Regions from separate parts of the Streptomyces sp. NPDC021225 genome, predicted to be linked through region 4. Evidence: riboswitches for the same ligand, from Rfam matches in the RefSeq annotation. Region 4 holds a riboswitch; each other region holds the start of a gene.

The links. Region 4 has a riboswitch for cobalamin ahead of ACH4S9_RS07715 (cobalamin biosynthesis protein). Riboswitches for the same ligand answer to the same signal wherever they lie in the genome.
Positions count from the first base shown of each region.
Region 1: another riboswitch for cobalamin. It lies ahead of ACH4S9_RS28765 (ABC transporter substrate-binding protein); the one in region 4 lies ahead of ACH4S9_RS07715 (cobalamin biosynthesis protein).
Region 2: another riboswitch for cobalamin. It lies ahead of ACH4S9_RS11205 (ribonucleoside-diphosphate reductase subunit alpha); the one in region 4 lies ahead of ACH4S9_RS07715 (cobalamin biosynthesis protein).
Region 3: another riboswitch for cobalamin. It lies ahead of ACH4S9_RS00910 (CbtB-domain containing protein); the one in region 4 lies ahead of ACH4S9_RS07715 (cobalamin biosynthesis protein).

Region 1 covers NZ_JBIRPV010000006.1:681,960-689,086, reverse strand. Annotated here, with positions in the region: gene ACH4S9_RS28775 (ABC transporter ATP-binding protein) at 1-102, opposite strand, end outside; gene ACH4S9_RS28770 (FecCD family ABC transporter permease) at 99-1,181, opposite strand; gene ACH4S9_RS28765 (ABC transporter substrate-binding protein) at 1,193-2,179, opposite strand; cobalamin riboswitch at 2,501-2,639, opposite strand; gene ACH4S9_RS28760 (alpha/beta hydrolase) at 2,883-3,857, shown strand; gene ACH4S9_RS28755 (LysR family transcriptional regulator) at 4,080-4,940, opposite strand; gene ACH4S9_RS28750 (GNAT family N-acetyltransferase) at 5,068-5,406, shown strand; gene ACH4S9_RS28745 (VC0807 family protein) at 5,530-6,273, shown strand; partial or broken gene ACH4S9_RS28740 (hypothetical protein) at 6,277-7,127, opposite strand, start outside.
Region 2 covers NZ_JBIRPV010000002.1:676,956-684,082, forward strand. Annotated here, with positions in the region: gene def (peptide deformylase) at 1-520, shown strand, start outside; gene ACH4S9_RS11200 (ribonucleotide-diphosphate reductase subunit beta) at 607-1,563, opposite strand; gene ACH4S9_RS11205 (ribonucleoside-diphosphate reductase subunit alpha) at 1,626-4,040, opposite strand; cobalamin riboswitch at 4,164-4,294, opposite strand; gene ACH4S9_RS11210 (FGGY family carbohydrate kinase) at 4,608-6,086, opposite strand; gene ACH4S9_RS11215 (2-hydroxyacid dehydrogenase) at 6,190-7,127, opposite strand, start outside.
Region 3 covers NZ_JBIRPV010000001.1:183,607-190,733, forward strand. Annotated here, with positions in the region: gene ACH4S9_RS00870 (Gfo/Idh/MocA family oxidoreductase) at 1-104, opposite strand, end outside; gene ACH4S9_RS00875 (ROK family protein) at 172-1,398, shown strand; gene ACH4S9_RS00880 (hypothetical protein) at 1,553-2,488, shown strand; gene ACH4S9_RS00885 (antitoxin) at 2,504-2,668, opposite strand; gene ACH4S9_RS00890 (HAD-IIA family hydrolase) at 2,925-3,704, shown strand; gene ACH4S9_RS00895 (hypothetical protein) at 3,828-4,109, shown strand; gene ACH4S9_RS00900 (sortase domain-bontaining protein) at 4,115-4,705, shown strand; gene ACH4S9_RS00905 (CbtA family protein) at 4,736-5,527, opposite strand; gene ACH4S9_RS00910 (CbtB-domain containing protein) at 5,543-5,761, opposite strand; cobalamin riboswitch at 5,798-5,934, opposite strand; gene ACH4S9_RS00915 (glycoside hydrolase family 6 protein) at 6,140-7,127, shown strand, end outside.
Region 4 covers NZ_JBIRPV010000001.1:1,673,675-1,680,801, reverse strand. Annotated here, with positions in the region: gene ACH4S9_RS07725 (anion permease) at 1-498, shown strand, start outside; gene ACH4S9_RS07720 (hypothetical protein) at 511-765, shown strand; cobalamin riboswitch at 969-1,104, shown strand; gene ACH4S9_RS07715 (cobalamin biosynthesis protein) at 1,248-2,330, shown strand; gene ACH4S9_RS07710 (cobyric acid synthase) at 2,327-3,919, shown strand; gene ACH4S9_RS07705 (putative cobaltochelatase) at 4,158-6,287, shown strand; gene cobO (cob(I)yrinic acid a,c-diamide adenosyltransferase) at 6,287-6,892, shown strand; gene ACH4S9_RS07695 (cobyrinate a,c-diamide synthase) at 6,929-7,127, shown strand, end outside.

The DNA of each region.
Region 1 (7,127 bases), on a different contig from region 4:
CGGGGCGATGTCGACGGCGTCCAGGACGAGTCGGCCGCCCGCGGTGCGCGCCAGCCGCTCCGCGCGCAGGCCGGTGGTCGTGGTGCCGGGGCCGCCGGTCATACGGTGGTCGCCTTCCGGGTGCGGTAGAGGATCAGGACGAACGCCGGTACGCCGATGAGCGAGGTGACCACGCCCACCGGCACCTCCTGCGGTTCGAGCACGGTGCGGGCCAGGGTGTCGACCCACACCAGGAACACCGCCCCGGCCAGCGCGGTGAGCGGCAGCAGACGGCCGTGGGCGGATCCGGCGAGGGCGCGGGCGGCGTGCGGGAGCACGAGCCCCACGAAGCCGATGGCCCCGGCGCAGCTGACCAGCGCCGCGGTCAGCAGCGCGGTGGCGGTCAGCAGGATCAGCCGGGTACGGGCCACGTCGACGCCGAGCGTGGCCGCCGCGTCCCGCCCGAACGCGAAGGCGTCGAGCGCGTGGGCGTGGACGGCGCACACCAGCAGGGTCACGGCCAGCACGGCCAGGCACACCCACACCTCGTCCCAGGTGGCGCCGCTGAGCGAGCCGAGCAGCCAGAACAGCACACCGCGGGTCTGTTCCGCGTCGGCCGCCGTCATCACCACGAAGGAGGTGAGGGCGGAGAACAGCTGCATCGCGGCGACCCCGGAGAGCACGATCCGGTCCGTCGTGCCGCCCAGGACATGGCTGAGCAGCAGGACGAGGATGAACGAGGCCAGGGCGCCGACGAAGGCGCCCGCCGAGATCGACACGGCCCCGCCGCCGACCCCCAGCACCACGACGAAGACCGCGCCCGTGGAGGCTCCGGAGGAGACGCCGAGCACAAAGGGGTCGGCGAGCGGGTTGCGCAGCATCGACTGCATCACCGCCCCGCACAGCGCGAGCCCCGCCCCGCACACCGCGGCGAGCAGGGTGCGCGGCAGCCGCAGGTCCCAGACGATTCCGGCCCGGATCGGCGTCAGGTCGGAGGTGCCCCAGCCCAGATGGGCGGCCACCACGGCCCAGACGTCGGCGACGCCGATGCTGGCCGGGCCGATGGTGATGGCCACCGCGACCGAGGCCAGCAGCGTGGCGAGCCCCGCCGCCCACAGCACGGCGCTCCTGAGCCGGCGGCTTCCGGGGGGCGCGGCTCGGCGAGGGGCCGTGTGGCGTGGCGTCACCTGGCTCGGTGTCACTTGGCGTGGCGTCACCTGGCGAGCCCGAACGCGCGCAGGGCGGCGGCGGTCTTCTCGATGCCCTCGACCGTGCGGATCGACGGGTTCATGGCCTGCCCGCTGAGCAGGACGTACCGCTTGTGCCTGACCGCGTCCATGGTCCGTGTGACCGGGTTGGACTCCAGGAACTCGATCTTCTTCGCGGCGGTCTCGGCCGACTCCTGCTCGCGTGAGAGATCGCCGATGACCAGGACATCGGGGTCGCGGTCCGCGATCGCCTCCCAGTTGATCTGGGGCCACTCGTCGTGGCGGTCGTCGAAGACGTTCTCGGCGCCCAGCGCCCGGGTGATGATGCCGGGCGCGCCACAGCAGCCGGCCAGGTACGGGGCGTCGGAGTTGGCGAACCAGAAGAGCATGGTGGTGCCGGAGGCGTCGATGTCCTCGGTCGCCGCCTTCACCCGGGCCTTCAGAGCGCCGATCAGCCGCTCGCCCCGCTTCTCCACCCCGAAGACCGTGGCGAGGTCCCGGATCTCCCGGTAGATGTTCTCCATGGTCAGCGGGGTGGCGCGGGAGCCGTCGCCGTCACCGGTGTTGTCCTTGGCGCAGTCGGCCGGGGAGACATAGGTGGGCACGCCCAGGTCCTCGAACTGCTGGCGCGTGGCCACGCCGCCCTTGCCCAGGGTGGACTCGAACGAGGCGGACACGAAGTCCGGCTCCTGGTCCAGCACCTTCTCGAACGAGGGGGCGTTGTCGGCGAGCCGGTCCACCGTGGCGTTGGCCTTCCGCAGGCCCTTCAGCACCGGGTCGGTCCAGGTGGCCGTGCCCGCCATGCGGTCGGCCAGGCCGAGCGAGAGCAGGATCTCGCTGCTGCCCTGGTTGAGCGACACCGCGCGCCGGGGCGGCCCGGCGATATGCACCGTGTGGCCGCAGTTGGTGAGCGTACGCGGATATCCGGCGGCGGCGCGGTCCGACGGCCGGTCGCCGTTCGGGGTGGCGTCGGCGCAGCCGGCCAGCGTCAGGGTCGTGGTCAGGAAGAAGGCGGTGAGACGGGCGGGGCGTGCTATCGGCACGGACGTTCCTCTGCATGACGGGGCTCAGCTGCGGAGCCGGTCGTACGGTGGTGTTTCCCAAGGCCGGTCCGGTGAGGGCCGCGGCACCCGGCCGGGGCCCGATGGGCACGGGCACGGCGGTGTCGGGTGTGTTCGGCCGTTGCCGGACGGTGTGTTCGGCCGTTAGCGGAGGAGCAGCGGCAGGGCGCCGGAGAGGACGGCCGGTGTGCTCGGCGCGGGCGCGGCGGACTGGGCCATGCTGAAAACCTCCTGGGGAACACGCGTCCCGGTTGTCGGTGCTCATACGACGGCGCAGGGTCTGACTCGCCCGGCGGCCGCCCCGCAGCACGGGGCCTCCGCCGGACACACAGTGGCGCGACCGTGCCGGATTCCCACCGGCTTCCGTCACGCCGTCGTTTGTCCATGAGACGTTAGCGCGCGCCGGGCCACGACCGCTACGCGGCACCGCGGGACGGAACATGCCCTCACGTGGCCTACGAGACGCACGGACGCCGCGGCCGGATCCCCCGCATGGCGCTGCGGGGAAAGACTCGGTGCGCTGGCGGACAAGAGTTGACCGGTGGCCGACCTAGGGTGACCCCAGCAGCCGGGAGATCTCCACGATCTTCCCGGCAATTCCCCATTCCTTACCCCCACACCTCGGGAGAGCCAGATGTCGGATGCCGTCGTGCCGCCGGTCCAGCCTGTCCTGGAGCCGGCCGCAGCCGCCTTCGCCGAAGCCACCGCCAACCCTCCGTACCTCTTCGATCTGGCCCCGGCTGAGGGCCGCGCGGCGGTCGACGAGGTGCAGTCCGGCGAGATCGACAAGCCGGCGGTCGACGAGGAGTGGATCACGGTGGCCGGCGGCCCCACGGGCAGCGTCCGGGTCCGCATCGTCAAGCCCGCGGGCAGCACCGGGGAGCTGCCGGTGATCATTTACATCCACGGCGCCGGATGGGTGTTCGGCAACGCCCACACCCATGACCGCCTGGTCCGCGAGCTGGCCGTCGGCGCGAACGCGGCGGTGGTCTTCCCGGAGTACGCCCTGTCGCCGGAGGCCCGGTACCCGGTGGCCATCGAGCAGAACTACGCGGTCGCCCAGTGGGTGGTCCGGGAGGGCGGGTCCAAGGGCCTGGACGGCACCCGGCTGGCCGTGGCCGGCGACTCCGTCGGCGGCAACATGACCGCGGCCCTGACCCTGATGGCCAAGGAGCGCGGCGATGTGCCGCTGGTCCAGCAGGTGCTGTTCTACCCGGTCACCGACGCGAGCTTCGACACCGGCTCGTACCACCAGTTCGCCACCGGCTACTTCCTGCGCCGGGACGGCATGCAGTGGTTCTGGGACCAGTACACCACCGACGAGGCGCAGCGGGCCGAGATCACCGCCTCGCCGCTGCGCGCCACGACGGAGCAGCTGACGGGTCTGCCGCCGGCCCTGGTGATCACCGCTGAGGCGGACGTCCTGCGGGACGAGGGCGAGGCCTACGCGAACAAGCTGCGCCAGGCCGGTGTCCCGGTCACCGCCGTGCGCGTCCAGGGCATCATCCACGACTTCGTCATGGTCAACGCGATGCGCGAGACCCACGCCGCGCAGGTCGCCATCAAGCTGGCCGCCGACACGCTGGGCACCGCGCTCCAGAAGCGCTGAGAAGCCGACCAAGGCCGAGCAAGGCCGAGGAGGGCACTCCGCCGCAGCGTCCCGACCGGGGCCCGCGGCGGAGTGCGTCCTGCCGCTCCTGGCCCTGCTCTACTGGACCACCGAGCACCGGGCGGCCCGCCACACCGCCGGCTGACGGCCGGCCCCGGCCCGTACGCGAGCCCCGCACCCCGGACAGCGGGGGCGGCGCTCGCGGCCCGCTGCCGACCGGGGTCAGGCGAGGTGTCGCAACAGGGCGGCGGCCGCCGGGGGTGTCTCCCCCCGGGGCCACACCGCCATCACGTTCCAGCGCGGCGGGCGCCGGTCGAACCTGCGCAGGGTCAGATCGGGGAAACGAGCGGCGATGGACTCCGGCATGACGCACACCCCGAGGTCGTGGCGGACGAGTTCGGACGCCGCGACGATGTCGTTGACCTCGAAGGCGGTGCCGCGCTCGACCAGGGCGGCCCGGAAGGCCCGGTCCACCGCGCCGCGGATCGCCCAGCCGGGTGTGAAGTCGATGAACGGCATCCGGGCGATCTCGGCGAAGGTGACCCGGTCCTCCTGGGCGAAGCCACGCGCGGGCGAGGCCGTGAGCACCATCTCCTCGCGCACCAGCGGGCGGGTCACCAGCCCCCGCTGCTGCTGGCGGTCCAGGGCCACCACGGCGAGGTCCACCGTGCCGTCGCGCAGCGCCTGCCGGATGTCGGCCACCGGGGCCTGCCGGAGCCGGACCACCACACGGGGGTGTTCCGCCCGCAGCGCGGCCAGCGCGCGGTGCAGACCGACCCAGACTCCCTGCATGGTGCCGACCGTGACCTGCCCGCGCAACTCGCCGCGCGCCACGTCGACCGCGGCCCGGGCCTGCTCGGCCGCCCGCAGCGCCGTGCGGGCCGCCGGCACGAACGCCTCTCCGGCCGGGGTGAGGGAGACCCGGTGGGTGGTGCGTTCGAACAGCCGGGTCCCCATCTCCTTCTCCAGCGCCCGGACCGTGCCGGACACCGCCGACTGCACCACGTGCAGGCGCCGCGCCGCCGCGGTGAAGCCGCCTTCCTCGGCGACGGCGACGACGACCTCCATCTGCCGCAGATCCATACCCACTCCCGAGGGACGGTGCGCTGTCGGGCAAGGCCCGGTGCGCACACCGGCACACCGTCCTCACCTCGCGGTCTAGGGTGGCACCGAGCGTGACCCCCGCACCGCCGACGCCGAATGGAACACGATGACACAGCCGGCCGCAATTCCCGTCGTCCGCCGAGCCGACCAGCTCCACCGCTACGAGATCCTGGTCGACGGCGAGCTCGCCGGCTTCACGGAGTACCGCGACCACGACGAGCAGCGGGTCTTCTACCACACCGAGATCGACGACGCCTTCGCCGGGCAGGGCCTGGCCTTCCGCCTCGTCCAGGAGGCGCTGACCGACGTACGCGACACCGGGCACCGCGCCGTGCCCGTCTGCCCCTACGTGGCGAAGTTCCTGACCAAGCAGACCGAGTTCGCCGACATCACCGACCCCGTCACTCCGGAGATCCGGCAGTGGCTCCGCACGGCGCTGCGCTGACGGCCGTCCCGGCGCCGGACGGCCTCCCGTCCAGGTTTCAGCGACGACTGGCGGCCCTGAACTGGTCCGCCACCGCGCACCTGCTCTACCGTGCACTCACCAGCACGTCGTACGGGGGGATTCATGCACACTCAGAACACGGCCGCGCAGAGCGACCGGAGCACACCGGACACCCAGCCACCGGGGCCCGACGAGCAGCCCACGCCGCCCGCCCGGTCCCGGGGTGCCGCGCTGGTCGGCTGGGTCGTCACCATCGCCCTGAACGTCGTCGCGCCGATCGTCACGTACAACGCGCTCCACGACCACGGCTGGAGCGAGTTCTCGGCGCTCCTGGTCAGCGGCGCCTGGCCGGTGCTCGACAGCGCCGTTCACTTCGTGTGGCGCCGCCATCTCGATGAATTCGCCGTCGTCACCCTGGTGTTCCTGGTGATCTCGGCCGTGATGTCGCTCGTCGGCGCGCACTCGGCCCGCGCCCTGCTCGTCAAGGACTCCGCCGTCACGGGGCTGTTCGGGCTGCTGTGCCTGGCCACGCTGCTGGCGCCGCGCCCCTTGATGTTCTACTTCGGGCGCAAGTTCGCCACCGACGGCACCGAGGCGAGCACCGTCTGGTGGAACGACCTGTGGCAGTACGAGGGCTTCCGCCGGACCATGATGACGATGACGGCGGTCTGGGGCGTGGCGTATCTGCTGGAGGCCGGGGTCCGGGCCGCGCTCGCCTACGTGCTGAGCACGGACACCATGGTGGTCCTGAGCCCGGTCCTGATCTACGGAGTGCTCGGCGCCCTCGCCCTGTGGACGGGCTGGTACGCCAAGCGGTCGCAGCGCAAGGGCGAGGAGCTCGCCGCCGCGGCCGCGACCGCCCAGTGAGCGTCAGCAGATGCTCTGGCTGCTGTTCACCAGCCGGTTGTTGCGGAACTCGGTGTTCTCGCCGCAGGGGCTTTCCCGGATGGCCGAGTTGGTCACGGTGAGTTCTGCACGGTGATGTCCCGGTTGTTGGCGAACTCGGTGCGCGCGGCGAGCCGGATCTCGCCGCCGCCCGTGACGGTGCCGCTCTGCGCGGCGAGGTTCACGTTGTAGCAGTTCTCGATCAGAACGGCGTTGTTGCCGGTGTCGGAGATCGTCACCCGGTCGATGACCGCGCCACCGCTCTCGGAGACACAGAACACACCGCGCCCGCCGCCGCGCGCGATGACCTCGCCCACCCGGATGTTGGTGGGATAGGAGCTGCCGACCCGGCCGTTGCGGTTGGCCATACGGAAGGCCGCGTAGCCGGTGCCGGCGCCCGCGTTGTCCGCGTCGACCTTGGTGACCGTGGCGTTGATGGTCTGGTTGAGCAGCAGCCCCGACTCGCCCACGTTCCGCGCGGTGACCGTGCCGATCGTGATGCCGTCCACCCCGTAGGTCTCCACCGCGTGGCTGGAGGCCCCGGAGACATAGACGTTGTCGATCCTGACGTTCTTCGTCCACTGGCTGGTGTCGCCGCGGTTGTCGATCCGGACACCGAGCCCGGCCGACAGCCGCATGTCGATCTGGCCGAGCACCACGTTCTGGACGTTCCGCATGAAGATCCCGTACAGCGGGCTGCCGGTGAGCTTGAGGTTCTGGATCTCGATGTCCCGTGCGCCACGTGCGTAGACCGGCGCCTGGTCCCCGGAGCCGCTGCCGGTGACATTGATCGTGCCGCAGACATCCAGCGTCGTGTAGCTGGGCAGCGACACCCG
Region 2 (7,127 bases), on a different contig from region 4:
CACGGTCGTCGGCAATCCGGTGCTGCACAAGGAGTGCCAGGACGTCACCGAGTTCGACGACAAGCTGGCCGCGCTGATCGACGACATGTTCGCCAGCCAGAAGGCGGCCGAGGGCGTGGGCCTGGCCGCCAACCAGATCGGCGTCGACCTGAAGGTCTTCGTCTACGACTGCCCGGACGACGACGGCGTCCGCCATGTGGGCGTGGTCTGCAACCCGGTGCTGGACGAGCTCCCGGCCGACCGCCGGGTGCTGGACGACTCCAACGAGGGCTGTCTGTCGGTGCCCACCGCCTACGCCGCGCTGGCCCGCCCCGACTACGCGGTGGTGCGCGGCCAGGACGCCCAGGGCAAGCCGATCGCGGTCCAGGGCACCGGCTACTTCGCGCGCTGCCTCCAGCACGAGACGGACCACCTCTATGGCCGTCTCTACATCGACCGCCTCTCCAAGCGCGACCGTAAGGACGCGCTGCGGCAGATGGCGGAGGGCACGCCGCGCTACGAGACGGTGCCCAACGACTGACGCCCGACAGGGCATACATACGGCGCGGCGCCCCCGGGAGATCCCAGGGGCGCCGCGCCGTATGCCGGGTTTGCATCAGAAGCGGCTCAGAAGTCGTCGTCGAAGGAGACCGAGCCCTCGACCGCCACCTGGTACGCGGAGGCGCGGCGCTCGAAGAAGTTGGTCAGCTCCTGGACGTTCTGAAGCTCCATGAAGGAGAACGGGTTCTCCGAGCCGTAGACCGGGGCGAAGCCCAGCCGGGCGAGCCGCTGGTCGGCGACGCACTCCAGATACTCGCGCATCGACTCGGTGTTCATACCCGGCAGCCCGTCGCCGCACAGGTCGCGGGCGAACTGGAGCTCGGCCTCGACGGCCTCCCGCAGCATGTCGGTGACCTGCTGCTGGAGTTCGTCGTCGAAGAGCTCGGGCTCCTCCTCGCGGACCGTGTCCACCACCTGGAACGCGAAGTTCATGTGCATGGTCTCGTCGCGGAACACCCAGTTGGTGCCCGTCGCCAGGCCGTGCAGCAGGCCGCGGGAGCGGAACCAGTAGACGTACGCGAAGGCGCCGTAGAAGAACAGGCCCTCGATGCACGCCGCGAAGCAGATCAGGTTGAGGAGGAAGCGGCGGCGCTCCTCCTTGGTCTCCAGCCGGTCGATCTTGTCGACCGAGTCGATCCAGCGGAAGCAGAACTCCGCCTTCTCCCTGATCGACGGGATGTTCTCCACCGCGGCGAACGCGGCGGCCCGGTCGTCCGGGTCGGGGAGGTAGGTGTCCAGCAGCGTCAGATAGAACTGGACGTGCACGGCCTCCTCGAACAGCTGCCGGGACAGATACAGCCGCGCCTCGGGCGAGTTGATGTGCTTGTAGAGGGTGAGCACCAGGTTGTTCGCCACGATCGAGTCACCGGTCGCGAAGAAGGCGACCAGGCGGCCGATCAGGTGCTGCTCGCCGGGGGAGAGCTTGGCGAGGTCGGCCACGTCCGAGTGGAGGTCGACCTCCTCCACGGTCCAGGTGTTCTTGATCGCGTCGCGGTAGCGGTCGTAGAAGTCCGGGTACCGCATCGGCCGCAGGGTCAGCTCGAACCCGGGGTCCAGGAGGTTCTTGACGCGTTCGGGGGCGGTGGTCACTGGCAGGCCTCGCAGGACTCGGGGTTCTCCAGGGAGCAGGCGATGACCTCGGGGTCGACGGGCGCCTGCTGAGTGGGGATGGGCACGGTGGCGGGGGCGGCCGCGCGGGCCGACTGGGCGATCCGGGTCGCCGGGCGCGAGCGCAGGTAGTACGTGGTCTTGATGCCGCGCTTCCAGGCGTACGCGTACATCGAGCTGAGCTTGCCGATGGTGGGCGAGGCCATGAAGAGGTTCAGCGACTGGCTCTGGTCGAGGTACGGGGTGCGGGCGGCGGCCATGTCGATCAGGGCGCGCTGCGGGATCTCCCACGCCGTCCGGTACAGCCGGCGTACGTCCTCGGGCACCCAGGAGAAGTCCTCGACCGAGCCGTTGGACTCGCGCAGCGCCTCACGGCTCTGGGCGTCCCACACGCCGAGCTTCTTCAGGTCGTTCACCAGGTAGGAGTTGACCTGGAGGAACTCACCACTGAGCGTCTCGCGCTTGAAGAGGTTGGAGACCTGCGGCTCGATGCACTCGTAGACGCCCGCGATCGAGGCGATGGTGGCGGTCGGCGCGATGGCCAGGAGGAGCGAGTTCCGCATCCCGGACTTGGCCATCCGCTCGCGCAGCGCTGCCCACCGCTCGGGCCAGGTCGCCACCGCGTCCGTGTAGTGGTCCGGGTGCAGCACACCGCGCGCGGTGCGGGTGGCGGACCAGGCCGGGTGCGGGCCGTGGCGCTCGGCGAGGGCGCAGGACGCCTCGTACGCCGCGAGCATGATGCGCTCGGAGATCTGGGTGGACAGCGCTTGCGCCTCGGGCGAGTCGAAGGGCAGCCGCAGCCGGAAGAAGACGTCCTGGAGGCCCATCAGGCCCAGGCCCACCGGGCGCCAGCGGGAGTTGGACGCCCCGGCCTCCTCGGTCGGGTAGAAGTTGATGTCCACCACGCGGTCGAGGAAGGTGACGGCGGTGCGGACGGTCGCGTCCAGCCGCTCCCAGTCCATTACTTCTTCCCCGGCGCCGCCGTCTTTGCCCAGGTGCGCGGCCAGGTTGACCGAGCCCAGATTGCACACGGCCGTCTCGCCGTCGTCCGTGACCTCCAGGATCTCGGTGCACAGGTTGGAGGAGTGCACGACCCGGCCGGGCTCGGCGGTCTGGTTGGCGGTGCGGTTGGCGGCGTCCTTGAAGGTCATCCAGCCGTTGCCGGTCTGCGCGAGGGTGCGCATCATCCGGGCGTACAGCTGGCGCGCCGGGACGGTCTTGACGGCCAGCCCGTCCGCCTCGGCCTTCCGGTACGCGGCGTCGAACTCCTCGCCCCACAGGTCGACCAGCGCGGGCGCGTCGACCGGCGAGAACAGCGACCAGTCGGCGTCGGCCTCCACCCGGCGCATGAACTCGTCCGGGATCCAGTGCGCGATGTTGAGGTTGTGGGTGCGGCGGGCCTCTTCGCCCGTGTTGTCCCGAAGCTCCAGGAACTCCTCGATGTCCGCGTGCCAGGTCTCCAGGTACACACAGGCCGCGCCCTTGCGCCGGCCGCCCTGGTTGACGGCGGCGACGGAGGCGTCGAGGGTGCGCAGGAACGGCACGATGCCGTTGGAGTGGCCGTTGGTGCCGCGGATCAGCGAACCGCGGGCGCGGATGCGCGAGTAGGACAGGCCGATGCCGCCCGCGTGCTTGGAGAGCCGCGCGACCTGGTGGTAGCGGTTGTAGATCGAGTCCAGCTCGTCCAGCGGCGAGTCCAGCAGATAGCAGGACGACATCTGCGGGTGGCGGGTGCCGGAGTTGAACAGCGTGGGGGAGCTGGGCAGGTAGGACAGTGTGCTGGTGAGCCGGTACAGCTCGGCGACGTCGTCCAGCGCCCGCTCCGAGTGGTCCTCGGCCAGCCCGCAGGCCACCCGCAGCAGGAAGTGCTGCGGGGTCTCGATCACCTGGCGGGTGATCGGGTGGCGGAGCAGATAGCGGCTGTGGAGGGTGCGCAGCCCGAAGTAGCCGAAGCGGTCGTCGGCGCCGTCGGCCAGCGCCCGCTCGACCAGCGCGTCCAGGCGGGCGGCGTGGGCGGTCACGAACTCGGCCGTGCCGTCCGCGATCAGGCCCTCGCGGTGGCCCACGGCCACCGAGGCGGAGAAGGAGACCGCGCCCTGCCCGGCCGCCTCCTCCGCGATGGCGAGGGTCAGCAGCCGCGCGGCGAGCTTCGAGTACTCGGGTTCTTCGGCGATCAGACCGGCCGCCGCCTCGGTCGCGAGGGTGCGCAACTCCGCCTCGTCCGAGCCGGGATGGCGGCCGCGCAGGGCGGCGGCCGCGACCTTGCCGGGGTCGGTGGCGGGCAGGTCGGCGGTGAGCTCCGTCAGGGTCCGCAGCAGGGCGGTCCCGGGCGCGTCGTCCGCTGCCTGAGTAGCCGCTGCCTCTGAAACCGGATCGGCTGGCGCGATGGTCACTGAAGTGTTCTCCCTCGCTCGGCTGGGGGCCGGGCGGGTGGTACGCGATGGGCGCGTGCGGGCATGCCGAAACCGCCAAGGGCATACCGCACAGCGTCCATCGGCCCAACCCGCGGGGCCCGGACGTATGAGACGGCTGTCGGCAGGTCCTCGGACTCGCGGGTACGCAAAAGCGTACGCGTACACCGTTGCGGGACAGTTCCGGATTCGCACCGGATTCCCCTGCGGCGACAGCGAGCATGAGCATACATCTTGTGGTGGCGAGCGCACGCGCCCCCACATGTTGTGTCGCGAGGTGGAGTGTTTCGTACGAATGTGCTATTCAGTGCCGGACTTGGCGCGGTCTTGGCGCGCGCTTGGCACAGGCCTGACGCAGGCCCGAGACAGGCCTGACGCGGGCCCTGGGGCGTGCCCCGAGGTGCCCCGAGGTGGCCCGGCAGAGGCCGGCAGGGGGCCGGTACGGCCCCGGCGCGGCCCCGGTGCGGGTCCGGCGCGGACGGTCGGGCGCGAGCCCGGCAGGGGCCCGGCAAGGGCCTGCGCCGGGCCCGGCGCGGCGCCGGGTCGCCTTTAAGCGGGCGCCGTTGCCCGCCACTCCGCGAGGGTACGGGCCAGCCTGGCCCGGTAGTCCGCGTAGCCGCGCTCGTATGCCTCGGCGCGCTCCGCGTCGGGTACGACAGTACGCGAATCGGCTCGCCATTGTGCCGCGTCCACCGGGTCGCCCAACGCGCGCCAGGCGACCGCGACCGCGCCGCGCGCCCCCACCTCGGGCTCGTCCGGGATCCGCACCGGCCGCCCCAGGACGTCCGCGAACAGCTGGGTCCAGGCGGCGGACCGGGTGCCGCCCCCGCAGGCCGCGAGCGTCGCGCTCAGCCCCGCGGCCTCCAGGCAGTGGCGTGCCGCGTACGCCACGGCCTCGCAGGCGGCCCGGACGGCGTCCGCGCGGGTCGTGGCCAGGGTCAGGCCGTCCAACCGGCCCCGCGCGGCGGGCTCCACGAACGGGGCGCGCTCGCCCGCGTCCGACAGGAAGGGCAGCGCGGTGACCCCGCGCGCCCCCGGCGGGCTGTCGGCGAGCAGCGTCTCCAGATCCGCGGTGGTCGCCCCGGTGAACTCCAGGACCCACTCCAGGGCCGCCGTGCCCACCATGGCGGGCATGCCGCGCAGCCAGCGGTCCCGGTCGGGCGTGCACAGCCACATGCCCGCCGGGTCGGCCGCCGGGTCGATCCGCGCGCTGTCGGTGAGGACCTGGCTGGCGAGCGTGGTGCCCACGATCAGCAGCCCGTCGCCCACCTCCGTCACGCCGCTGCCGATCGCGCAGGCCGGGAGGTCGTACGGGCCCGCCGTGACGGGCAGTCCGGCCGGCAGCCCGAGCAGCTCCGCGCCCGCGTCGTCGAGCCGCAGGACGGTGCCGGGCGCGGCGGGCGTCGGCAACAGCCGGGCGTATTCGGCGATTCCGCACGCTTCCAGGGCATCGGGGACGTATGCGCGTGTGGTCACGTCCAGGAAGGGCATGGACGCGTCCGAGGCGTCCACGCCGATGACGCCGGTGAGCCGCTGGGCCACCGCGTCCACGCAGTAGCCCGCGACCTCCGCGCGCGCCAGGGCCTGTGGCTCGTGGTCGGCCAGCCAGCGCAGCAGCGGCGCGTGGCAGCCGGGGAACACCCCGGAGCCGGTGAGCCGGTAGAGGTCGCGGATGGTGCCGTCCTCGCCCCAGCGGGCCACGGTGTCGTTCGCCCGGCCGTCCATCCAGGAGATCGGCGGGCGCACGGCGCGGCCCGCCGCGTCGCGCAGCCACAGCCCGTCGCCCTGCCCGGTGAGCGCGAGCGCCACCGGGGCCTCCCGGCCCTTCGCGGCCAGGGCGGCGGTCACCTCGCGGACCACCTCGGCGACCGTGCGCAGCACGTCCTCCAGGTCCTGCTCCACCCGCCCGCCGGGCAGGCGGTCGAGCCGGCTGGGACGGCTGGCGGCCGCCAGGGACCTGCCGTCCCGGCCGAAGGCCACGGCCTTGGTGACGGAGGTGCCGACGTCGACTCCGAGGACGATGCTCATGACGTGGGCCCTCCTTGGGGGCGTCGACTGCGCGGGTTTGTGCGGGGCTGTTGTGCGGGGGCCGGGCTGGGCCTGTCCGGCGGATCTTGCCGCCGGACACCTCCTAGCCCGTGGGCTGGTTCGCGGGGTGGGCGAGCTTTTCGCCGCGGGCGTAGCGGCCGACCTCGGCGGCGGTGATGGCGGCCGCGCGGTGCGCGGTCTGCCGGGTGGCGCCGGCGAGGTGCGGGGTGGTGACGACGTTGGGCGCGGAGTGCAGCGGCCAGTCGGCGGGCGGCGGTTCGAGGTCGTACACGTCGAGGGCGAGGGCGCCGAGCCGGCCGGAGCGCAGCGCCTCGGGCAGCGGGGCGTAGTCGAGCAGGCCGCCGCGCGCGGTGTTCACCAGCACCGCGCCGGGCCGCATCCGGGCGATCCGGTCGGCGTCGATGAGCCCCTGGGTCTCGGGGGTGAGCCGGGCGTGCAGGCTGACCACGGAGGAGCGGGCGAGGAGTTCGTCCAGCTCGACCGGGACGACGCCGTCCGCGCGGGCGGTCTCGGGGTCGGTGTACGGGTCGGCGATCAGCACCCGGGCGCCGAACGCGCGCAGCACGCGGGCGACGATCCGGCCGATGGCCCCGTAGCCGACCAGGCCGACGGTCGCGCCGTCCAGCTCGATGCCGCCCTCCTCGTACGCGTAGAAGTCCCCGCGCCAGCGGCCGGCGCGCAGCTCGGCGTCCGCCGTCGGGATGCGGCGCATCGCGGCGAGCATCATGCCGACCGCGAACTCGGCGGCGGCGGTGGCGTTGCGGCCGGGCGCGAAGCTGACGGCGACGCCGGCGCGGGTGGCGGCCGGCAGGTCGACGTTGACCGGGCCGCCGCGGGAGACCGCGACCATACGCAGCTCGGGGCGGGCGGCGAAGACCTCGGCGGTGAACGGCGCCATCTGCGTCACGCACACCTCGGCCCCGGCCAGCGCCTCGATCAGCTGCTCCTCGGTGCCGCTGGCCTCGATCACCCGGCTCGCCGGGCCGCCCACCGGGCCGAAGGGCTCGTGGGGCCACGGCA
Region 3 (7,127 bases), 1.5 Mb from region 4:
GCGGCGATGAGGGGGCCGTGGAAGACGGAGCCCGCCAGACCGAAGCCGATGAGGGCGACGCGTGCGGGGGTGGAGCCAGGGGTGCCGGTGCCGGTGTCAGCCATGGAACCACTTTGACAACAGTGTTGCGGAAGCGCAAGCGCGGGCCACAATGGTGCCGTGAACAGCGCGATGTCCTCGGCGGCCGGGCCCGGAGCCGAACCCGGGCCCGGAGCCAACCCTGGGCCCGGAGCCAACCCTGGGCCGGGAGCCAACCCCGGGCCGGGAGCCAACCCCGGGCCGGGAGCCAATCTGTCCGCCCTGCGCGGGCACAACGCGGCCCTCGTCCTCGGCCTGCTGCGCGACGCGGGCGAGGGCGGGGTCAGCCGGCTCGAGCTGGCCGCGCAGACCGGGCTGACCCCGCAGGCCGTCAGCAAGATCACGGCCCGGCTGCGGGCGGACGGGCTGGCCGCCGAGGCGGGCCGCCGGGCGTCCACCGGCGGCAAGCCGCCCGCGGTCCTGCGGTTGGTCCCGGGCGCGCGGCGGGCGGTCGGGCTGCATCTGGACCGCGATGAGCTGACGGCCGTCCTGGTCGACCTCGCGGGCGCGCCGATCGCCCGGCGCACGGCCCCCTTCGACTTCGGCGCGGGGGCCGCGGAGGCGGTCGCCGTGGCCGCCGACGAGGTCGAGGCGCTGCTCGCCGGGGCCGACGGCGGCCGCGACGGGCTGCTCGGGGTCGGGGTCGCCGCGCCCGGACCGCTCGACCACGGCTCCGGGGTGCTGCGCCGCGTCACCGGCTTCCCCCACTGGGACGGGCTCCCGCTGCGGGACGCGCTCGCCGCGCGGCTCGGCCTGCCCGTCGTCCTCGACAAGGACACCAACGCCGCCGCCCTGGGGCTCACCGTGGGCCGCGCCCGGCAGCGGTCCGCCGCCGGGTCGTTCGCGCCCGGCGCGTTGGCGCCCGAGTCGTTCGCGTATCTGCACCTCGGCACCGGGCTGGGCGCCGGTCTCGTCCTCGGCGGGGCCGTCCACCGAGGGGCCCGCACCGGCGCCGGGGAGTTCGGACACCAGGTGATCCAGCTGGACGGGCCGCCCTGCGGCTGCGGCAACCGCGGCTGCCTGGAGGCGCTGTGCCTGGCCGCGGTCGCGGACGGCGACCCGGCCCGGGCGGCGCGCCTGCTCGGCGTCGGCGCCGCCAACCTCGTACGGCTGCTCGACATCGACCGGGTGCTGCTCGGCGGCCGCGTCGTGCTGGCCGCGCCCGAGCCGTACGCGCGCGGCGTCGCCGAGACGCTCGCCGCGGACGCGGCGCGGGCAGGCGGGCGTACGGTCCCGGTGGAGGTGGTCGGCCGGGGAGGCGGGGCGGTCGTGGAGGGCGCGGCACAGCTGGTGCTGGCGCCATTGTTCGCGGTGGGGTGACCGGCCGATGATCTGAAAGGGGGACGGTGCGATGGGCTGAACGGGGGAATCGCCGACCGCCGAACGGAGGTAATCCGCCCGGGCCGCCGCGTGTCGCTCGCCCGGGGTGGAATGCAGCAGGGCACTCGGGAAACCACCGCCGCAGAGGTCGCCCATGCGCTCGCCCTCCACCCTCGCCGTCCGAGCCGCCCAGTCCGCCGCCGTGCTCGCGCTCGCCTCGCCGGTCCTGTGGTGCGGGCCCGCCCCGGACGCCGCCGCGTCCGTGCCGGAGTCCGCGTCCGTGCCCTTCTGCGGGCGGCGGGGGAGCGCCGACTTCCCGATCGACGCCCGGCTGTACGGCGGGCCGGCCCGGTACGCGCGGGGCGGCGGCTGGCGCGCCTGGCACCTGGAGCTGAGCAACACCACGGGCGCCGAGTGCCGCGCCATCCACCCCATCGCGATCCTCGTCGACCGCGGGCACGCGCTGCGGCCCCGCCACATCCGGATGGAGTTCCTGGACCCCGACGAGGGCGGCAGATGGCGGCCCGTCTCCTTCGAGATCACCGACGAGGACGAGAACATCGGGGTCTTCGACGTCCCCTTCCAGGGGTTCACCGTCCCCGCGCACGGGAGCGTGAAGGTGGCGGTGCGGTCCCGCTTCACCGGCGCCGCCCCGGCCGGCCCCGTCACCGCGAACGTCATCACCATGCAGCGCCGCGCGGACGACGGGGACTGGGTCGGCCAGTCCGACGACTACGACTTCAGCGTCGAGGGCGCGAGGGACGCGAGGGGCGCGGGGGCGGAGGAGACGGGCGAGACGGGCGAGACGGAGGGGGCCCGTACCGGCGCGCCCCGCACCGACGGGCCCCCTGCCGACCGCGAGCCCGGCGCCGATCAGAGGACCGGCGCCGACGGGCGCACCGTGGGCACCCGCGAGGAGGCCTCCGGCGGCACCGGCCCGCGCGGCGAGGGCAGCAGTCGCGACCATCTGCCGCCGGAACTCGCCGCGACGGGCCGGGGCCCCGTGCTCCTCCGGCTCGCCGTCGTCAGCGGCGCGCTCGTCCTCACCGGCACCGCGCTGCTGGTCAAGGCCCGGCGGCTGAGGCGGTGAGGCGCGGCGCGGCCGCTACTGCCCGCGGGGCGGCCCGCCCCGGCGGCGCATCTCCTCGTCCAGCTTCTCCGCGCTGCTCCGGGGCTGGTCGGCGGCGCCCTTGCCGCTCTTGCGCGGGGCGTGCCGCGCCCGCTCCTGGCCCTTGTTGATCGCTTCCTTGAGCTTGTCCTTGATGCCCATCTGAATCTCCTTCGCGGGGGAGCGGAAGAGGCCCGTCGGAACGCGGCCCCTCACCAACAGGATCGGCCGCCCGCCCGGCCCTGTCGCGCCGGGCCGCCCGCCGCGGCCCCCGCGGGCGGGTCTGCCGAGGTCAGAAGGGGACCGGGGCGGTCCGCTCCGGGCCCGGCTGACTACGCTTGGCTCGTCGGCACCGCTCGCAGTGGCGCGGCCGGTGTCCCCACTCACGCGTTACTGGCGCATGGCAGGAGAGTCCGCAATGGCAGAGCGCAAGCCGATCGAGTCCTGGCTCACCGACATGGACGGGGTGTTGATGCACGAGGGCATCCCGGTGCCCGGGGCCGATGCCTTCATCAAGCGGCTGCGCGAGTCCGGCAAGCCCTTCCTCGTGCTCACCAACAACTCCATCTACACCCCGCGCGATCTGCACGCCCGGCTGTCCAGGATCGGCCTCGACGTGCCGGTCGCCAACATCTGGACGTCCGCGCTGGCCACCGCGCAGTTCCTGGACGACCAGCGGCCCGGCGGCACGGCGTATGTGATCGGCGAGGCGGGGCTGACCACGGCCCTGCACGACATCGGCTACGTCCTCACCGACGTCGAGCCGGACTACGTGGTGCTCGGCGAGACCCGTACGTACAGCTTCGAGGCGCTCACCAAGGCCATCCGCCTGATCGACAACGGCGCCCGCTTCATCGCCACCAACCCCGACGAGACCGGGCCCTCCGCGGAGGGCGCGCTGCCCGCGACCGGTTCCGTGGCCGCGCTGATCACCAAGGCGACGGGGGCCGAGCCGTACTTCGTCGGCAAGCCGAACCCCCTCATGATGCGGGCCGGGCTGAACGCGATCGGCGCGCACTCCGAGAGCAGCGCCATGATCGGCGACCGGATGGACACCGATGTGCTGGCCGGTCTCGAGGCGGGCATGGAGACCTTCCTGGTGCTCACGGGGGTCACCCAGCCCGATGAGATCGACCGGCACCCCTTCCGGCCGTCCACGGTCGTGAACTCCATCGCGGACCTGGTCGAGCGGATCTGACGCCCGCCGGAACGCGCCGCAACGTACCGGAGCGCGTCTGACCCGTACGGAGCAGCCGGGGGCCGCAGCGGATGCGGCTTCCGGCGGTGCGCGTGAGCCTCGGTGGTATCAGGAGGTTTCACCATGCGCCCGCTCGCCCTCACGCTCCGTATGGCCGTCTGTGCGGCGGCGGTGGTCCTGGCCATCGCCGGCCCCGCCGTCGCGGACCAGGAGGACGCCGCCCCCGCACGCCCCGGCCATGTCCACCGCGCCCACTCGGACCTCGCCCCGGCCGACGACGCGGCGCGCCGCGGCCTCGGCGGGGCCGAGGCGTACGGCCTGGTGCTCTCCGGAGTCACGGCGCTGGCCGTCGCCGGGATGGCGGTGCGGCGCCGCCGTCGCCCGGTCGCCGCGGCGTCGGGCTGACGGCGGTGTACGGGAAGCGCCCCGGCGGCGTCGGCCGGGCGAGGGCGATCGCGGGGGTGGCCTGGGCGGCGCTGCTGCTCGGACTGTGGCTGTGGGGCCATGACGCGGCGGAGGGCCTGGGCGGAGCGGTGCCGTTGACGGGGGATGTGGCGGCCGTGGGGCGCCCGCCCACGCATCCGCTGCCCAGGGCGTGGCACCCGCTGCCGGCCGCGGCGGCGCGGCGCGTCGTCGTCGAGTCGGCGGGGATCGCGGCGCCGGTCGCCGGCCAGGGCCGGGACGGGAGCGGGGGCTGGTACGGGATGGGGGCGCGGCCGGGCGCCTCGGGGGCGGCGGTGCTGGTCGGGCCGGCCGACGCGGGGGTCCTCCGCCGCCTCGGCGGGGTCAGGCGCGGCGACGCGGTGCGGGTGTCCCGGGCGGACGGGACGGTGGCCGAGTTCACGGTCGAGGACGTCGCGATGGTCACCGCCACGCGGTTCGACGCGCGGCGGGTGTACGCGGCGCGGGCCGGGGGCCGCGCGGAGCTGCGGCTGCTCGCGGGCGGCAGGGCGCGCGGCGGAACGGTGGTGGTGTCGGCGTATCTGACGGGGAGCCGGTAGGCGGGGAAGCCCGCCCACCGGGCCCGAGGGTTACGCCGCGGTCGGGACCGGGTCCGGCCGGTGAGTCGTCGTGCCGCGCTCGCGCAGGGCGCGGAGGCCGAGGGCGCCGAACGTGGCGCCGAGGACCGCCCACATCACCGCGTGCGAGGCGAACGAGAGCATCCGGAAGTCCCAGAGCAGTGTGGACTCGACGGGGACCGGGTCGGGGTTGTCGGGGAGGGCGAACAGGGCGAGGAGCACCGCGACGACGGTCGCGGCGACCGCCGTCTGGGCCACGGCGGGACCGCGGCCCGCCGCCGTCAGCCGGACGTGCACCAGCCGGGCGAGCACCATGCCGAGCACGCCGATCGCCACCGCGGCGAGCCACATCGCCTGGCGGTCGCCGACCGTGCCCGCGTCGCCGACGCCCGGCGGGTTGGCCGGATAGCGCAGGCCTGGCAGGAGCGAGAGGCCGGTGAAGCCCGCCGCTGCGAGGGTGAGCGCGCGGGGCCAGGGGCGTGCGGAGGTGTCGGATCCGCGGTGGACGAGCGCGTGCGCGACCGCGAAGAAGACGCCGAGCGCCAGCCCGACGACCACGGCGGTGACGACGAGGCCGAAGTGCTGGGTGGAGCGGGAGAACAGCTCCTCGTGGTGGGTGACCGCCGCGGCCGCGGCGGCGTGCGAGTGCTCGCTCTCCTGGCGTTTCTCCTCCAGCCGGATGGCACGGTCCATCAGGGGCTCGGCCAGCAGCAGGGAGAACAGCCCGGTGGCGAGGCCCGCGAGGGCGCCCGCCGCCAGGCCACGCCGGAGCAGGGGGAGTACGGGAACGTGACCGTCTGCCATGGGGTGCCGGACCCGTCAGTGGCAGGGGGCACCGAAGAGGTGCCGGCCGTCGTGCGAGAACTCGTGCAGATAGTCGCCCGTCGCCGAGATCAGCGAGCCGTTGTCGATGAAGACCGCGTACAGGGCGATGAGAGCGAGGATGACCGCGCCGGCCGCGATCAGCCAGTCGCGGGTGTGGGCGGTGGCGGCCGAGACGGCCGCGGGGTCGGTGTGCCGTGCCGTGTGCAGGGACATCCGCTGTTGCCTCCTAGTGGGGTTTCCACGCCCCTCAGCAGGAAGGAGAACGACGGCCAGTTCCTGACTCCCGGAAGTGCGGCGCCGTTCGCGCGCGCCGACTCCTGGTCACAGTGGCGGGACCGTCCCGGATTCGCACCGGGTTCCTGTACACCGTCGTCTCGTTGTGTTGACTTGTCGCATCGGAGAGTCCCAGGCGGACGGGTACCTGTCAACCGGTCCCGGAGGGGCCGCTTCGCGCCGTACGGGCGAATTCACGCAAAGGGCTGTGGATAACCCCGTGAGGGCCGGTGTGGTGTGTAAGCATGGTTTCGACCGGTCTTGTCCTGCCGGGGGCCTGAGGGGTGTCCCCCGGAGCGTGCACCCAAGGGGGAGTGGATGTACGGGAGTTACACCGGCCGTCGGCGAGGATCTGTCCGTGCCGGGGCGGCGGTGGGGGCGCTGCTGTCGCTCGTGACGCTCTCCGGCTGCTTCGGCTCGTCGGGTTCCGGGCGTTCCGATCGCGAGGAGGAGGCGATCGCGGCGGCGAGGCCCGCACAGCGGCCCCGGAATGTCGTGCCGTATTGGGTGAACCCGGACGGCGCCGCGGCCCGGCAGGTCGCCGAGTACCGCAGGAAGGGGGAGACCGGCGAGGCGAAGCTGATACAGAAGATCGCCGCGCAGCCGGTCGCGGAGTGGCTGGGGGTGGACGACCCGGAGGGCCAGGCGCGGGGGTTCACCGAGGCCGCCGTGTCGGAGGAGCGTGACGCGCTGCTGGTCTTCTACAACATCCCGCACCGCGACTGCGGCCAGTACTCGAAGGGCGGCGCCGCCGACGGCAACGCGTATCGCGCCTGGCTGGACAAGGCGGTCAGGGGCATCGGCGACCGGGCCGCCACGGTCATCCTGGAGCCGGACGCACTGCCCCACGCGGTGGACGGCTGCACGCCCAGGCGGTTCCTCGAGGAGCGTTACGACCTGCTGACCGGGGCCGTGGACAAGCTCAAGGGGCTGCCCCGCACCAAGGTCTATCTGGACGCGGGGAATCCGCACTGGATCAAGGATCCGCGCCGGATGGCCGAGCCGCTGCGGCGCGCCGGGCTGAAGAAGGCCGACGGCTTCGCGCTCAACATCGCCAACTATCAGACCACCGCGGACAACAAGGCGTACGGCAGGAAGCTCTCCGCCCTGGTCGGCGGAAAGCCCTTCGTGATCGACACCAGCCGCAACGGCAAGGGGCCGGTGCCGGGCAAGGAGGACCCCGAGGCCTGGTGCAACCCCAAGGGGCGGGCGCTGGGCGAGACGCCCACGGTCCGCACGGGCGACGCCGCGGTCGCCGCGTATCTGTGGATCAAGCGTCCGGGCGAGTCGGACGGCACCTGCAAGG
Region 4 (7,127 bases):
CAGGGCTTCGCCGCCCAGACCGGCGCCGCGACCGTCATCCTCGCCTCCTCCCACATCGGCTTCGCCCTCTCCACCACCCAGGTCTGCTCCGGCGCCGTGATGGGCGCGGGCGTCGGCCGCAAGGGCGGTGTGGTGCGCTGGTCCACCGCGGGCCGCATGGTCCTCGCCTGGGTGCTCACCCTGCCCGCCGCGGGCCTCGTCGCGGGCGGCGCGGCGCTGCTGGCGGACCAGGGCGACTGGGGCGTCACGACGGTCGCCGTGCTCGCGGTCGCCGCCTGCGCCGCGATCTGGGCGGCCTCGCGCCGCAAGCCCGTCGACCACACCAACGTCAACGACAGCACCGATGCCGGGGCGGCGCCGGCCGAGCCGGTGGGCGTCGTCACCGCCGCCCTCCAGTCCGTGGCCCCGCCGCCCGCCGGGCCGGTGGCCCCCGCCCCCGCCTCCTCCCCCTCCGCCACCCCGGCCGGCGCCTCCGCCGCCACCGGCAGCACCAGCTAAGGAAGTAACGCGATGAGCATCGACTGGGCGGCTCTCGGCCAGGTCTTCGGCGTCAGCCTCGTGGTGACCGTCGGCTTCGTGGGCGTCTTCACCCTCGGCATCCTCGGTGCCTCCCGCAAGCCCCAGCAGGCCGAGGCGGGCCAGGACACCGCCGCGGCCCCGGCGGGCGCCGGCGTCGGCGTCGGCCCCGCGCGCGCCGCCGCGTACGCCTGCTTCGCGCTGTGCGCGGCGACGGTGGCGTACGGCATCAATCTGATCGTGGCCTGACGGCCTGAACCCGCACGGCTCGGCCGTGTTCCCGCAGTAGCCACGGCCGCCGGGCCGGGCCGCGCCGACCAGCGCGGACCCGCCCGGCGGCCGTGGCGTGCGTGGCGCGTGTGGGCCTCGGCACACTCGCGCATCCCGGGGCATTCGCGAGTTGACGGCCATTCGCCGCCCATGGTGGACTTCCGGAGCCAAACGGCGGCAGGAGAGGAAGCCGGTGAGAATCCGGCGCGGTCCCGCCACTGTCACCGGGGAGCGCTCTCCCATCGCACGCACAAGTCACGGTCTCCGTACGGAGGCTGGAAGACCGGGAGAAGCGCGGATCCGGGAGCCAGGAGACTCTCACCGCCGGTCACGTCGAACCAGGGCGCGGACCCTGAGTGAGGACATACCACCATGCCCGGCACCGCCATGCCGCCGACGCCGACCCGCCCGCGGCCCGAACTCCACGCCCCGACGCGCCGAGGCACGACGGCGGACTGACGATGGGTGCCGATCACGCCTCGTACGCGTGCGGCGCCGCCCTCGGCTTCCTCGGCGACCTCGCCACGGGCGATCCGCGCCGCGGCCACCCCGTGGCCGCGTTCGGGCGCGCCGCCCTGGCCGTCGAGCGGCTGCTGTGGCGCGACCACCGCGGATCCGGGGCCCTGTACGCCGCGCTGTGCGCGGGCGGCGCGGCCGCGGGGGCCGCGCTTTCGGTGCGCGCCGTACGGGCTTTGGGCGGCGGCGCCTTGGGGGTCCCCTCCCGCGCCGCGCACACCGTGCTGACCGCCTCCGCCACCTGGGCCGTGCTCGGCGGGACCACGCTGGGCCGGGAGGCGCGGGCCGTCGGCGGCGCGCTGGCCGCCGGGGACCTGGACGCCGCCCGGCGGCGGCTGCCGCACCTGTGCGGCCGCGACCCGCAGGCGCTGGACGAGCGGCAGATCGCGCGCGCGGTCGTCGAGTCGGTCGCCGAGAACACCTCGGACGCCGTCGTGGGCGCGCTGGTGTGGGGGGCCGTCGGCGGGGTGCCGGGCCTGGTCGGCTTCCGGGCCGTCAACACCCTGGACGCGATGGTTGGCCACAAGTCGCCGCGCTACCGGCGGTTCGGCTGGGCCGCGGCCCGGCTGGACGACCTCGCCGGCTGGCCCGGCGCACGGCTCACCGCGACGCTGGCCACGCTGGCCGGGCCCGACCCGCGCGGCGCGCGGCGCGCCTGGCTCCGCGAGGGCCACCGCCATCCGAGCCCCAACGCGGGCCCGGTGGAGGCCGCGTTCGCGGGCGCGCTCGGCGTACGGCTGGGCGGCACTCTCGCGTACGGCGGCCGCGTCGAGCACCGGCCGGTGCTCAACCCCGGCGGGCGGGCGGTGGAGGCCGCCGACATCGAGCGCGCGGTACGGCTGTCGCGGCGCGTCGGCGCCCTGGCGCTCGGCGTGTCCGTCGGGGCCCGGCTGGCGGTGGGGGCGGCGCTGGGGCCGTCCCGTGCCCCACATGGCGCGCTCGCCCGCTGGGCACGGTCCTTGCGGGCGGACGGACCCGGACCGGGCAGGACGGCGCGGCCCGCGGCCGCGGGGAGGGATGGCATATGAGCGGCATACCCAGCAGGGGCGGCGGCGGCCTGCTCGTCGCGGGCACCACTTCGGACGCGGGCAAGAGCGTCGTCACGGCCGGGATCTGCCGATGGCTCAGCCGTAAGGGCGTCAGCGTCGCGCCGTTCAAGGCACAGAACATGTCGCTCAACTCCTTCGTGACCCGCGACGGCGCGGAGATCGGCCGCGCCCAGGCCATGCAGGCCGCGGCCGCGCGCGTCGAGCCGAGCGCGCTGATGAACCCGGTGCTCCTCAAGCCGGGCAGCGACCGCAGCAGCCAGGTGGTGCTGCTGGGCAGGCCGGTGGGCGAGCTGAGCGCGCGCGGGTATTTCGGGGGGTCTGGGGGGGCGTCCCCCGGGGAAAAGCAGCACTCAGGGCGCCAGGAGACGCTGCTGGGCACCGTCACCGAGTGCCTGGCCGAGCTGCGGCGCACACACGACGCGGTGATCTGCGAGGGCGCGGGCAGCCCCGCCGAAATCAACCTGCGCCGCACCGACATCGTCAACCTGGGTCTCGCCCGGGCCGCCCGGCTGCCGGTCGTCGTGGTCGGGGACATCGACCGCGGCGGCGTCTTCGCGTCCTTCTTCGGCACGACCGCGCTGCTCTCCGAGGCCGACCAGCGGCTCGTCGCGGGCTATCTGGTGAACAAGTTCCGCGGCGATGTGACCCTGCTGGAGCCGGGCCTGGAGATGCTGCGCGGCCTGACCGGCCGCCCGACCATGGGCGTGCTGCCGTACGCGCACGGGCTCGGCATCGACGAGGAGGACGGCCTGCGTGTCTCGCTGCGCGGGACGGTGCGCGAGAGCGTCGTCGCGCCGCCGCACGGCGCGGACATCCTGCGGGTCGCGGTCGCCGCGGTGCCGCTCATGTCGAACTTCACGGACGTGGACGCGCTGGCCGCGGAGCCGGGCGTGGTCGTGCGGTTCGTGGACCGGCCGGAGGAGCTGACCGACGCCGACCTGGTGGTGCTGCCCGGCACCCGCGGGACCGTACGGGCCCTGGAGTGGCTGCGCGAGCGCGGGCTGGCGGCGGCGATCGCGCGGCGGGCCGCCGAGGGTCGCCCGGTGCTGGGCATCTGCGGCGGCTTCCAGATGCTCGGCGAGCGCATCGAGGACGAGGTCGAGTCGCGGGCCGGGACGGTCGAGGGGCTGGGGCTGTTGCCCGTACGGGTGCGGTTCGCGGTGCACAAGACCCTGGCGCGGCCGGTCGGCGAGGCGCTCGGCGAGCGGGTGGAGGGCTACGAGATCCACCACGGGGTCGCCGAGTTGCTGGACGGCGCGGACGAGCCCTTCCTGGACGGCTGCCGGGTGGGCTCGGTGTGGGGCACGCACTGGCACGGCTCGCTGGAGAGCGACGGCTTCCGGCGCGCCTTCCTGCAACGGGTCGCGGACGCGGCGGGCCGGGCGTTCGTCCCGGCGCCCGACACCCGCTTCGGGGAGCTGCGCGAGGAACAGCTGGACCGCCTGGGCGACCTGATCGAGGAACACGCGGACACGGACGCGCTGCTGCGGCTCATCGAGAACGGCGTCCCGGAGGGACTGCCGTTCGTCCCACCGGGCGCCCCACCGTTCCCGCAGGAGCCCCGGTGACCCCCACAACGGCCACCAAGCCCCCCAACGGACGCACCGCCCCCGCCGCCGCGGGCCCGGCTGCGCGGGGCACGGCACTCGACCGCCACCGCCGACGCCCCGTCGCGACCGCCCCCCATGGCCCGGGGGCCCGGGGGCTCGCCCCCGGATCGGGAAGGGGCGGGGAGGGGAACAAACCCCGGGCCACCCGCCTCCGCCCACGCCGCCATCGCCCCCTCACCGCAGGAGGAACCCCCGTATGACCGCCGCCCCCTACCCCTTCACCGCGCTCGTCGGGATGGCCGACCTGCGGCTGGCGCTTCTGCTCAACGCCGTGTCACCGGCCGTGGGCGGGGTGCTGGTGCGGGGCGAGAAGGGCACCGCGAAGTCGACGGCGGTGCGGGCGCTGGCCGCCCTGCTGCCCGGCATCGACGTGGTGCCCGGCTGCCGCTTCTCCTGCGACCCCGCCGCGCCCGACCCACGCTGCCCGGACGGCCCGCACGAGCCGGGCAGCGGCACCCTCCGGCCCGCCCGGATGGTCGAGCTGCCGGTCGGCGCCTCCGAGGACCGGCTGGTCGGGGCGCTGGACATCGAGCGGGCTCTCTCAGACGGGGTGAAGGCGTTCGAGCCGGGCCTGCTGGCCGACGCGCATCGCGGCGTGCTCTACGTCGACGAGGTCAACCTGCTGCACGACCACCTGATCGACCTGCTGCTCGACGCGGCGGCCATGGGCGCCTCCTATGTGGAGCGCGAGGGCGTGTCCGTACGGCACGCGGCGCGCTTTCTGCTGGTGGGCACCATGAACCCCGAAGAGGGCGAGCTGCGGCCCCAGTTGCTGGACCGCTTCGGCCTCACGGTAGAGGTCGCGGCGTCGCGGGACACCGACGAGCGGGTCGAGGTGGTGCGGCGACGGCTGGCGTACGACGAGGATCCGGCCGCCTTCGCCGTGCGCTGGGCCGACGAGGAGGGCACGCTGCGGGAGCGCGTCGCGGCGGCGCGCGCCCTGCTGCCGCACGTGCGCCTGGGCGACGGCGCGCTGCGGCAGATCGCGGCGGTGTGCGCGGCGTTCGAGGTGGACGGGATGCGCGCGGACATCGTGACGGCGCGAACGGCGACGGCGCTGGCGGCGTGGGCGGGGCGTACGGAGGTGACCGCCGAGGACGTGCGGCAGGCCGCGCTGCTGTCGCTGCCGCACCGGCGCCGGCGGGCGCCGTTCGACGCGCCGGGACTGGACGAGGACAAGCTCGACGAGGTGCTGCGCGAGTCCGGCGGCGCGGACGACGACCCGGAACCGGACCCGGATCCGGGCGACGGGCCCGAGGGGCAGGAAGGGCCGGACGGACCAGACGAGGGACCGGGCGGGCCGGGCGGGCCGGGCGGCGGACAGCCGCCGCAGGGCGCGCCGGAGCAGGCGCCGCCGCAGACCGGGCCCTCCGTCCCGGAACAGCGCACGGGCTCCGACGGTCCGGAGGCCGCGGGCGAGACGCCCGGTGCCAACGCCGCCGGGCCCGGCGGCGAACGCGCCGCCGTCGGCGCGGCCGAGCCGTTCCGGACGCGGCGGCTCGACGTGCCGGGGCTCGGCGAGGGCGCGGCGGGGCGGCGGTCGCGCGCCCGCACCGCCCACGGCCGCACCACCGGCGCTCGCCGCCCGCGCGGGACGCTGGCCAAGCTGCACCTGTCGGCGACCGTACGGGCGGCCGCTCCGCACCAGCGCGCACGCGGACGCCAGGGCCCGGGTCTCGTCGTGCGCCGTGACGACCTGCGGGAGGCGGTGCGCGAGGGGCGCGAGGGCAACCTGGTGCTGTTCGTGGTGGACGCCTCGGGGTCGATGGCCGCGCGGAAGCGCATGAGCGCCGTCAAGGGCGCCGTGCTGTCGCTGCTGTTGGACGCCTACCAGCGGCGGGACAAAGTCGGCCTGATCACCTTCCGGGGAGCGGAAGCCGCCCTGACGCTGCCGCCCACCTCGTCGGTGGACGCGGGCGCGGCCCGGCTGGAGAGGCTGCCGACCGGCGGGCGCACCCCGCTGGCCGCCGGGCTGCTGAAGGCCCGCGAGGTGCTGCGGATCGAGCGGCTGCGGGACCCGTCGCGCCGTCCGCTGCTGGTCGTGGTGACGGACGGGCGGGCCACGGGCGGACCGGACCCGGTGGCCAGGGCCGGGCGCGCGGCGCGGCTGCTGGCCGACGACGGGGTCGCCTCGGTGGTGGTGGACTGCGAGTCGGGGCCCGTCCGGCTGGGCCTGGCGGGCGCGCTGGCCCGCGAACTGCGCGGCACGCCGGTGACGCTCGACGAACTGCGCGCCGACAGCATGACCGCGCTGGTGCGCGACGTCCGCACCGCACCCGATACACGAACCGCACGAACCGCGCGAAAGACATGGAGGGCCGCCTGATGCCGCAGGGACAACCGACCGTCGTGCCCGACGACGGGCTGACCACCCGGCAGCGCCGCAACCGGCCGCTGGTGCTTGTGCACACGGGCGTCGGCAAGGGGAAGTCGACGGCCGCGTTCGGACTGGCGCTGCGGGCGTGGAACCAAGGATGGCCGGTCGGTGTATTTCAGTTTGTGAAGTCGGCGAAGTGGCGGGTCGGCGAGGAGCGGGCGCTGCGCGTCCTCGGCGAGTCGGGAGAAGGGGGGACGGTCGCATGGCACAAGATGGGCGAGGGCTGGTCGTGGCTCCAGCGCGGTCAGCAGGACGCCATCTCCAGCGAGGAGGCGGCGCGCGAGGGGTGGGAGCAGGTCAAGCGGGATCTCGCGGCGGAGACATACCGGCTGTATGTGCTGGACGAGTTCGCGTACCCCATGCACTGGGGCTGGGTGGACACCGAGGAGGTCGTCTCGGTGCTGCGCGACCGGCCCGGGACCCAGCACGTGGTCATCACGGGGCGTAACGCACCGGAGCGGCTGCTGGACTTCGCGGATCTGGTCACCGACATGTCCAAGGTCAAGCACCCGATGGACGCCGGTCAGAAGGGGCAGCGGGGCATCGAGTGGTGAGGGTTCACATGGGAGGCGGTCAATGGTGAGGGCTCAGTGGTGAGCGTGCCGCGCCTGGTCATCGCCGCGCCCGCCTCCGGCAGCGGCAAGACCACGGTGGCCATGGGCCTGATGGCCGCCTTCGCGGAGCGCGGTCTCGATGTGTCGCCGCACAAGGTCGGCCCGGACTATATCGACCCCGGCTATCACGCCCTGGCCGTCTCGTCCCCGGCCCGCTCCGGGCGTGCGGTGCGCC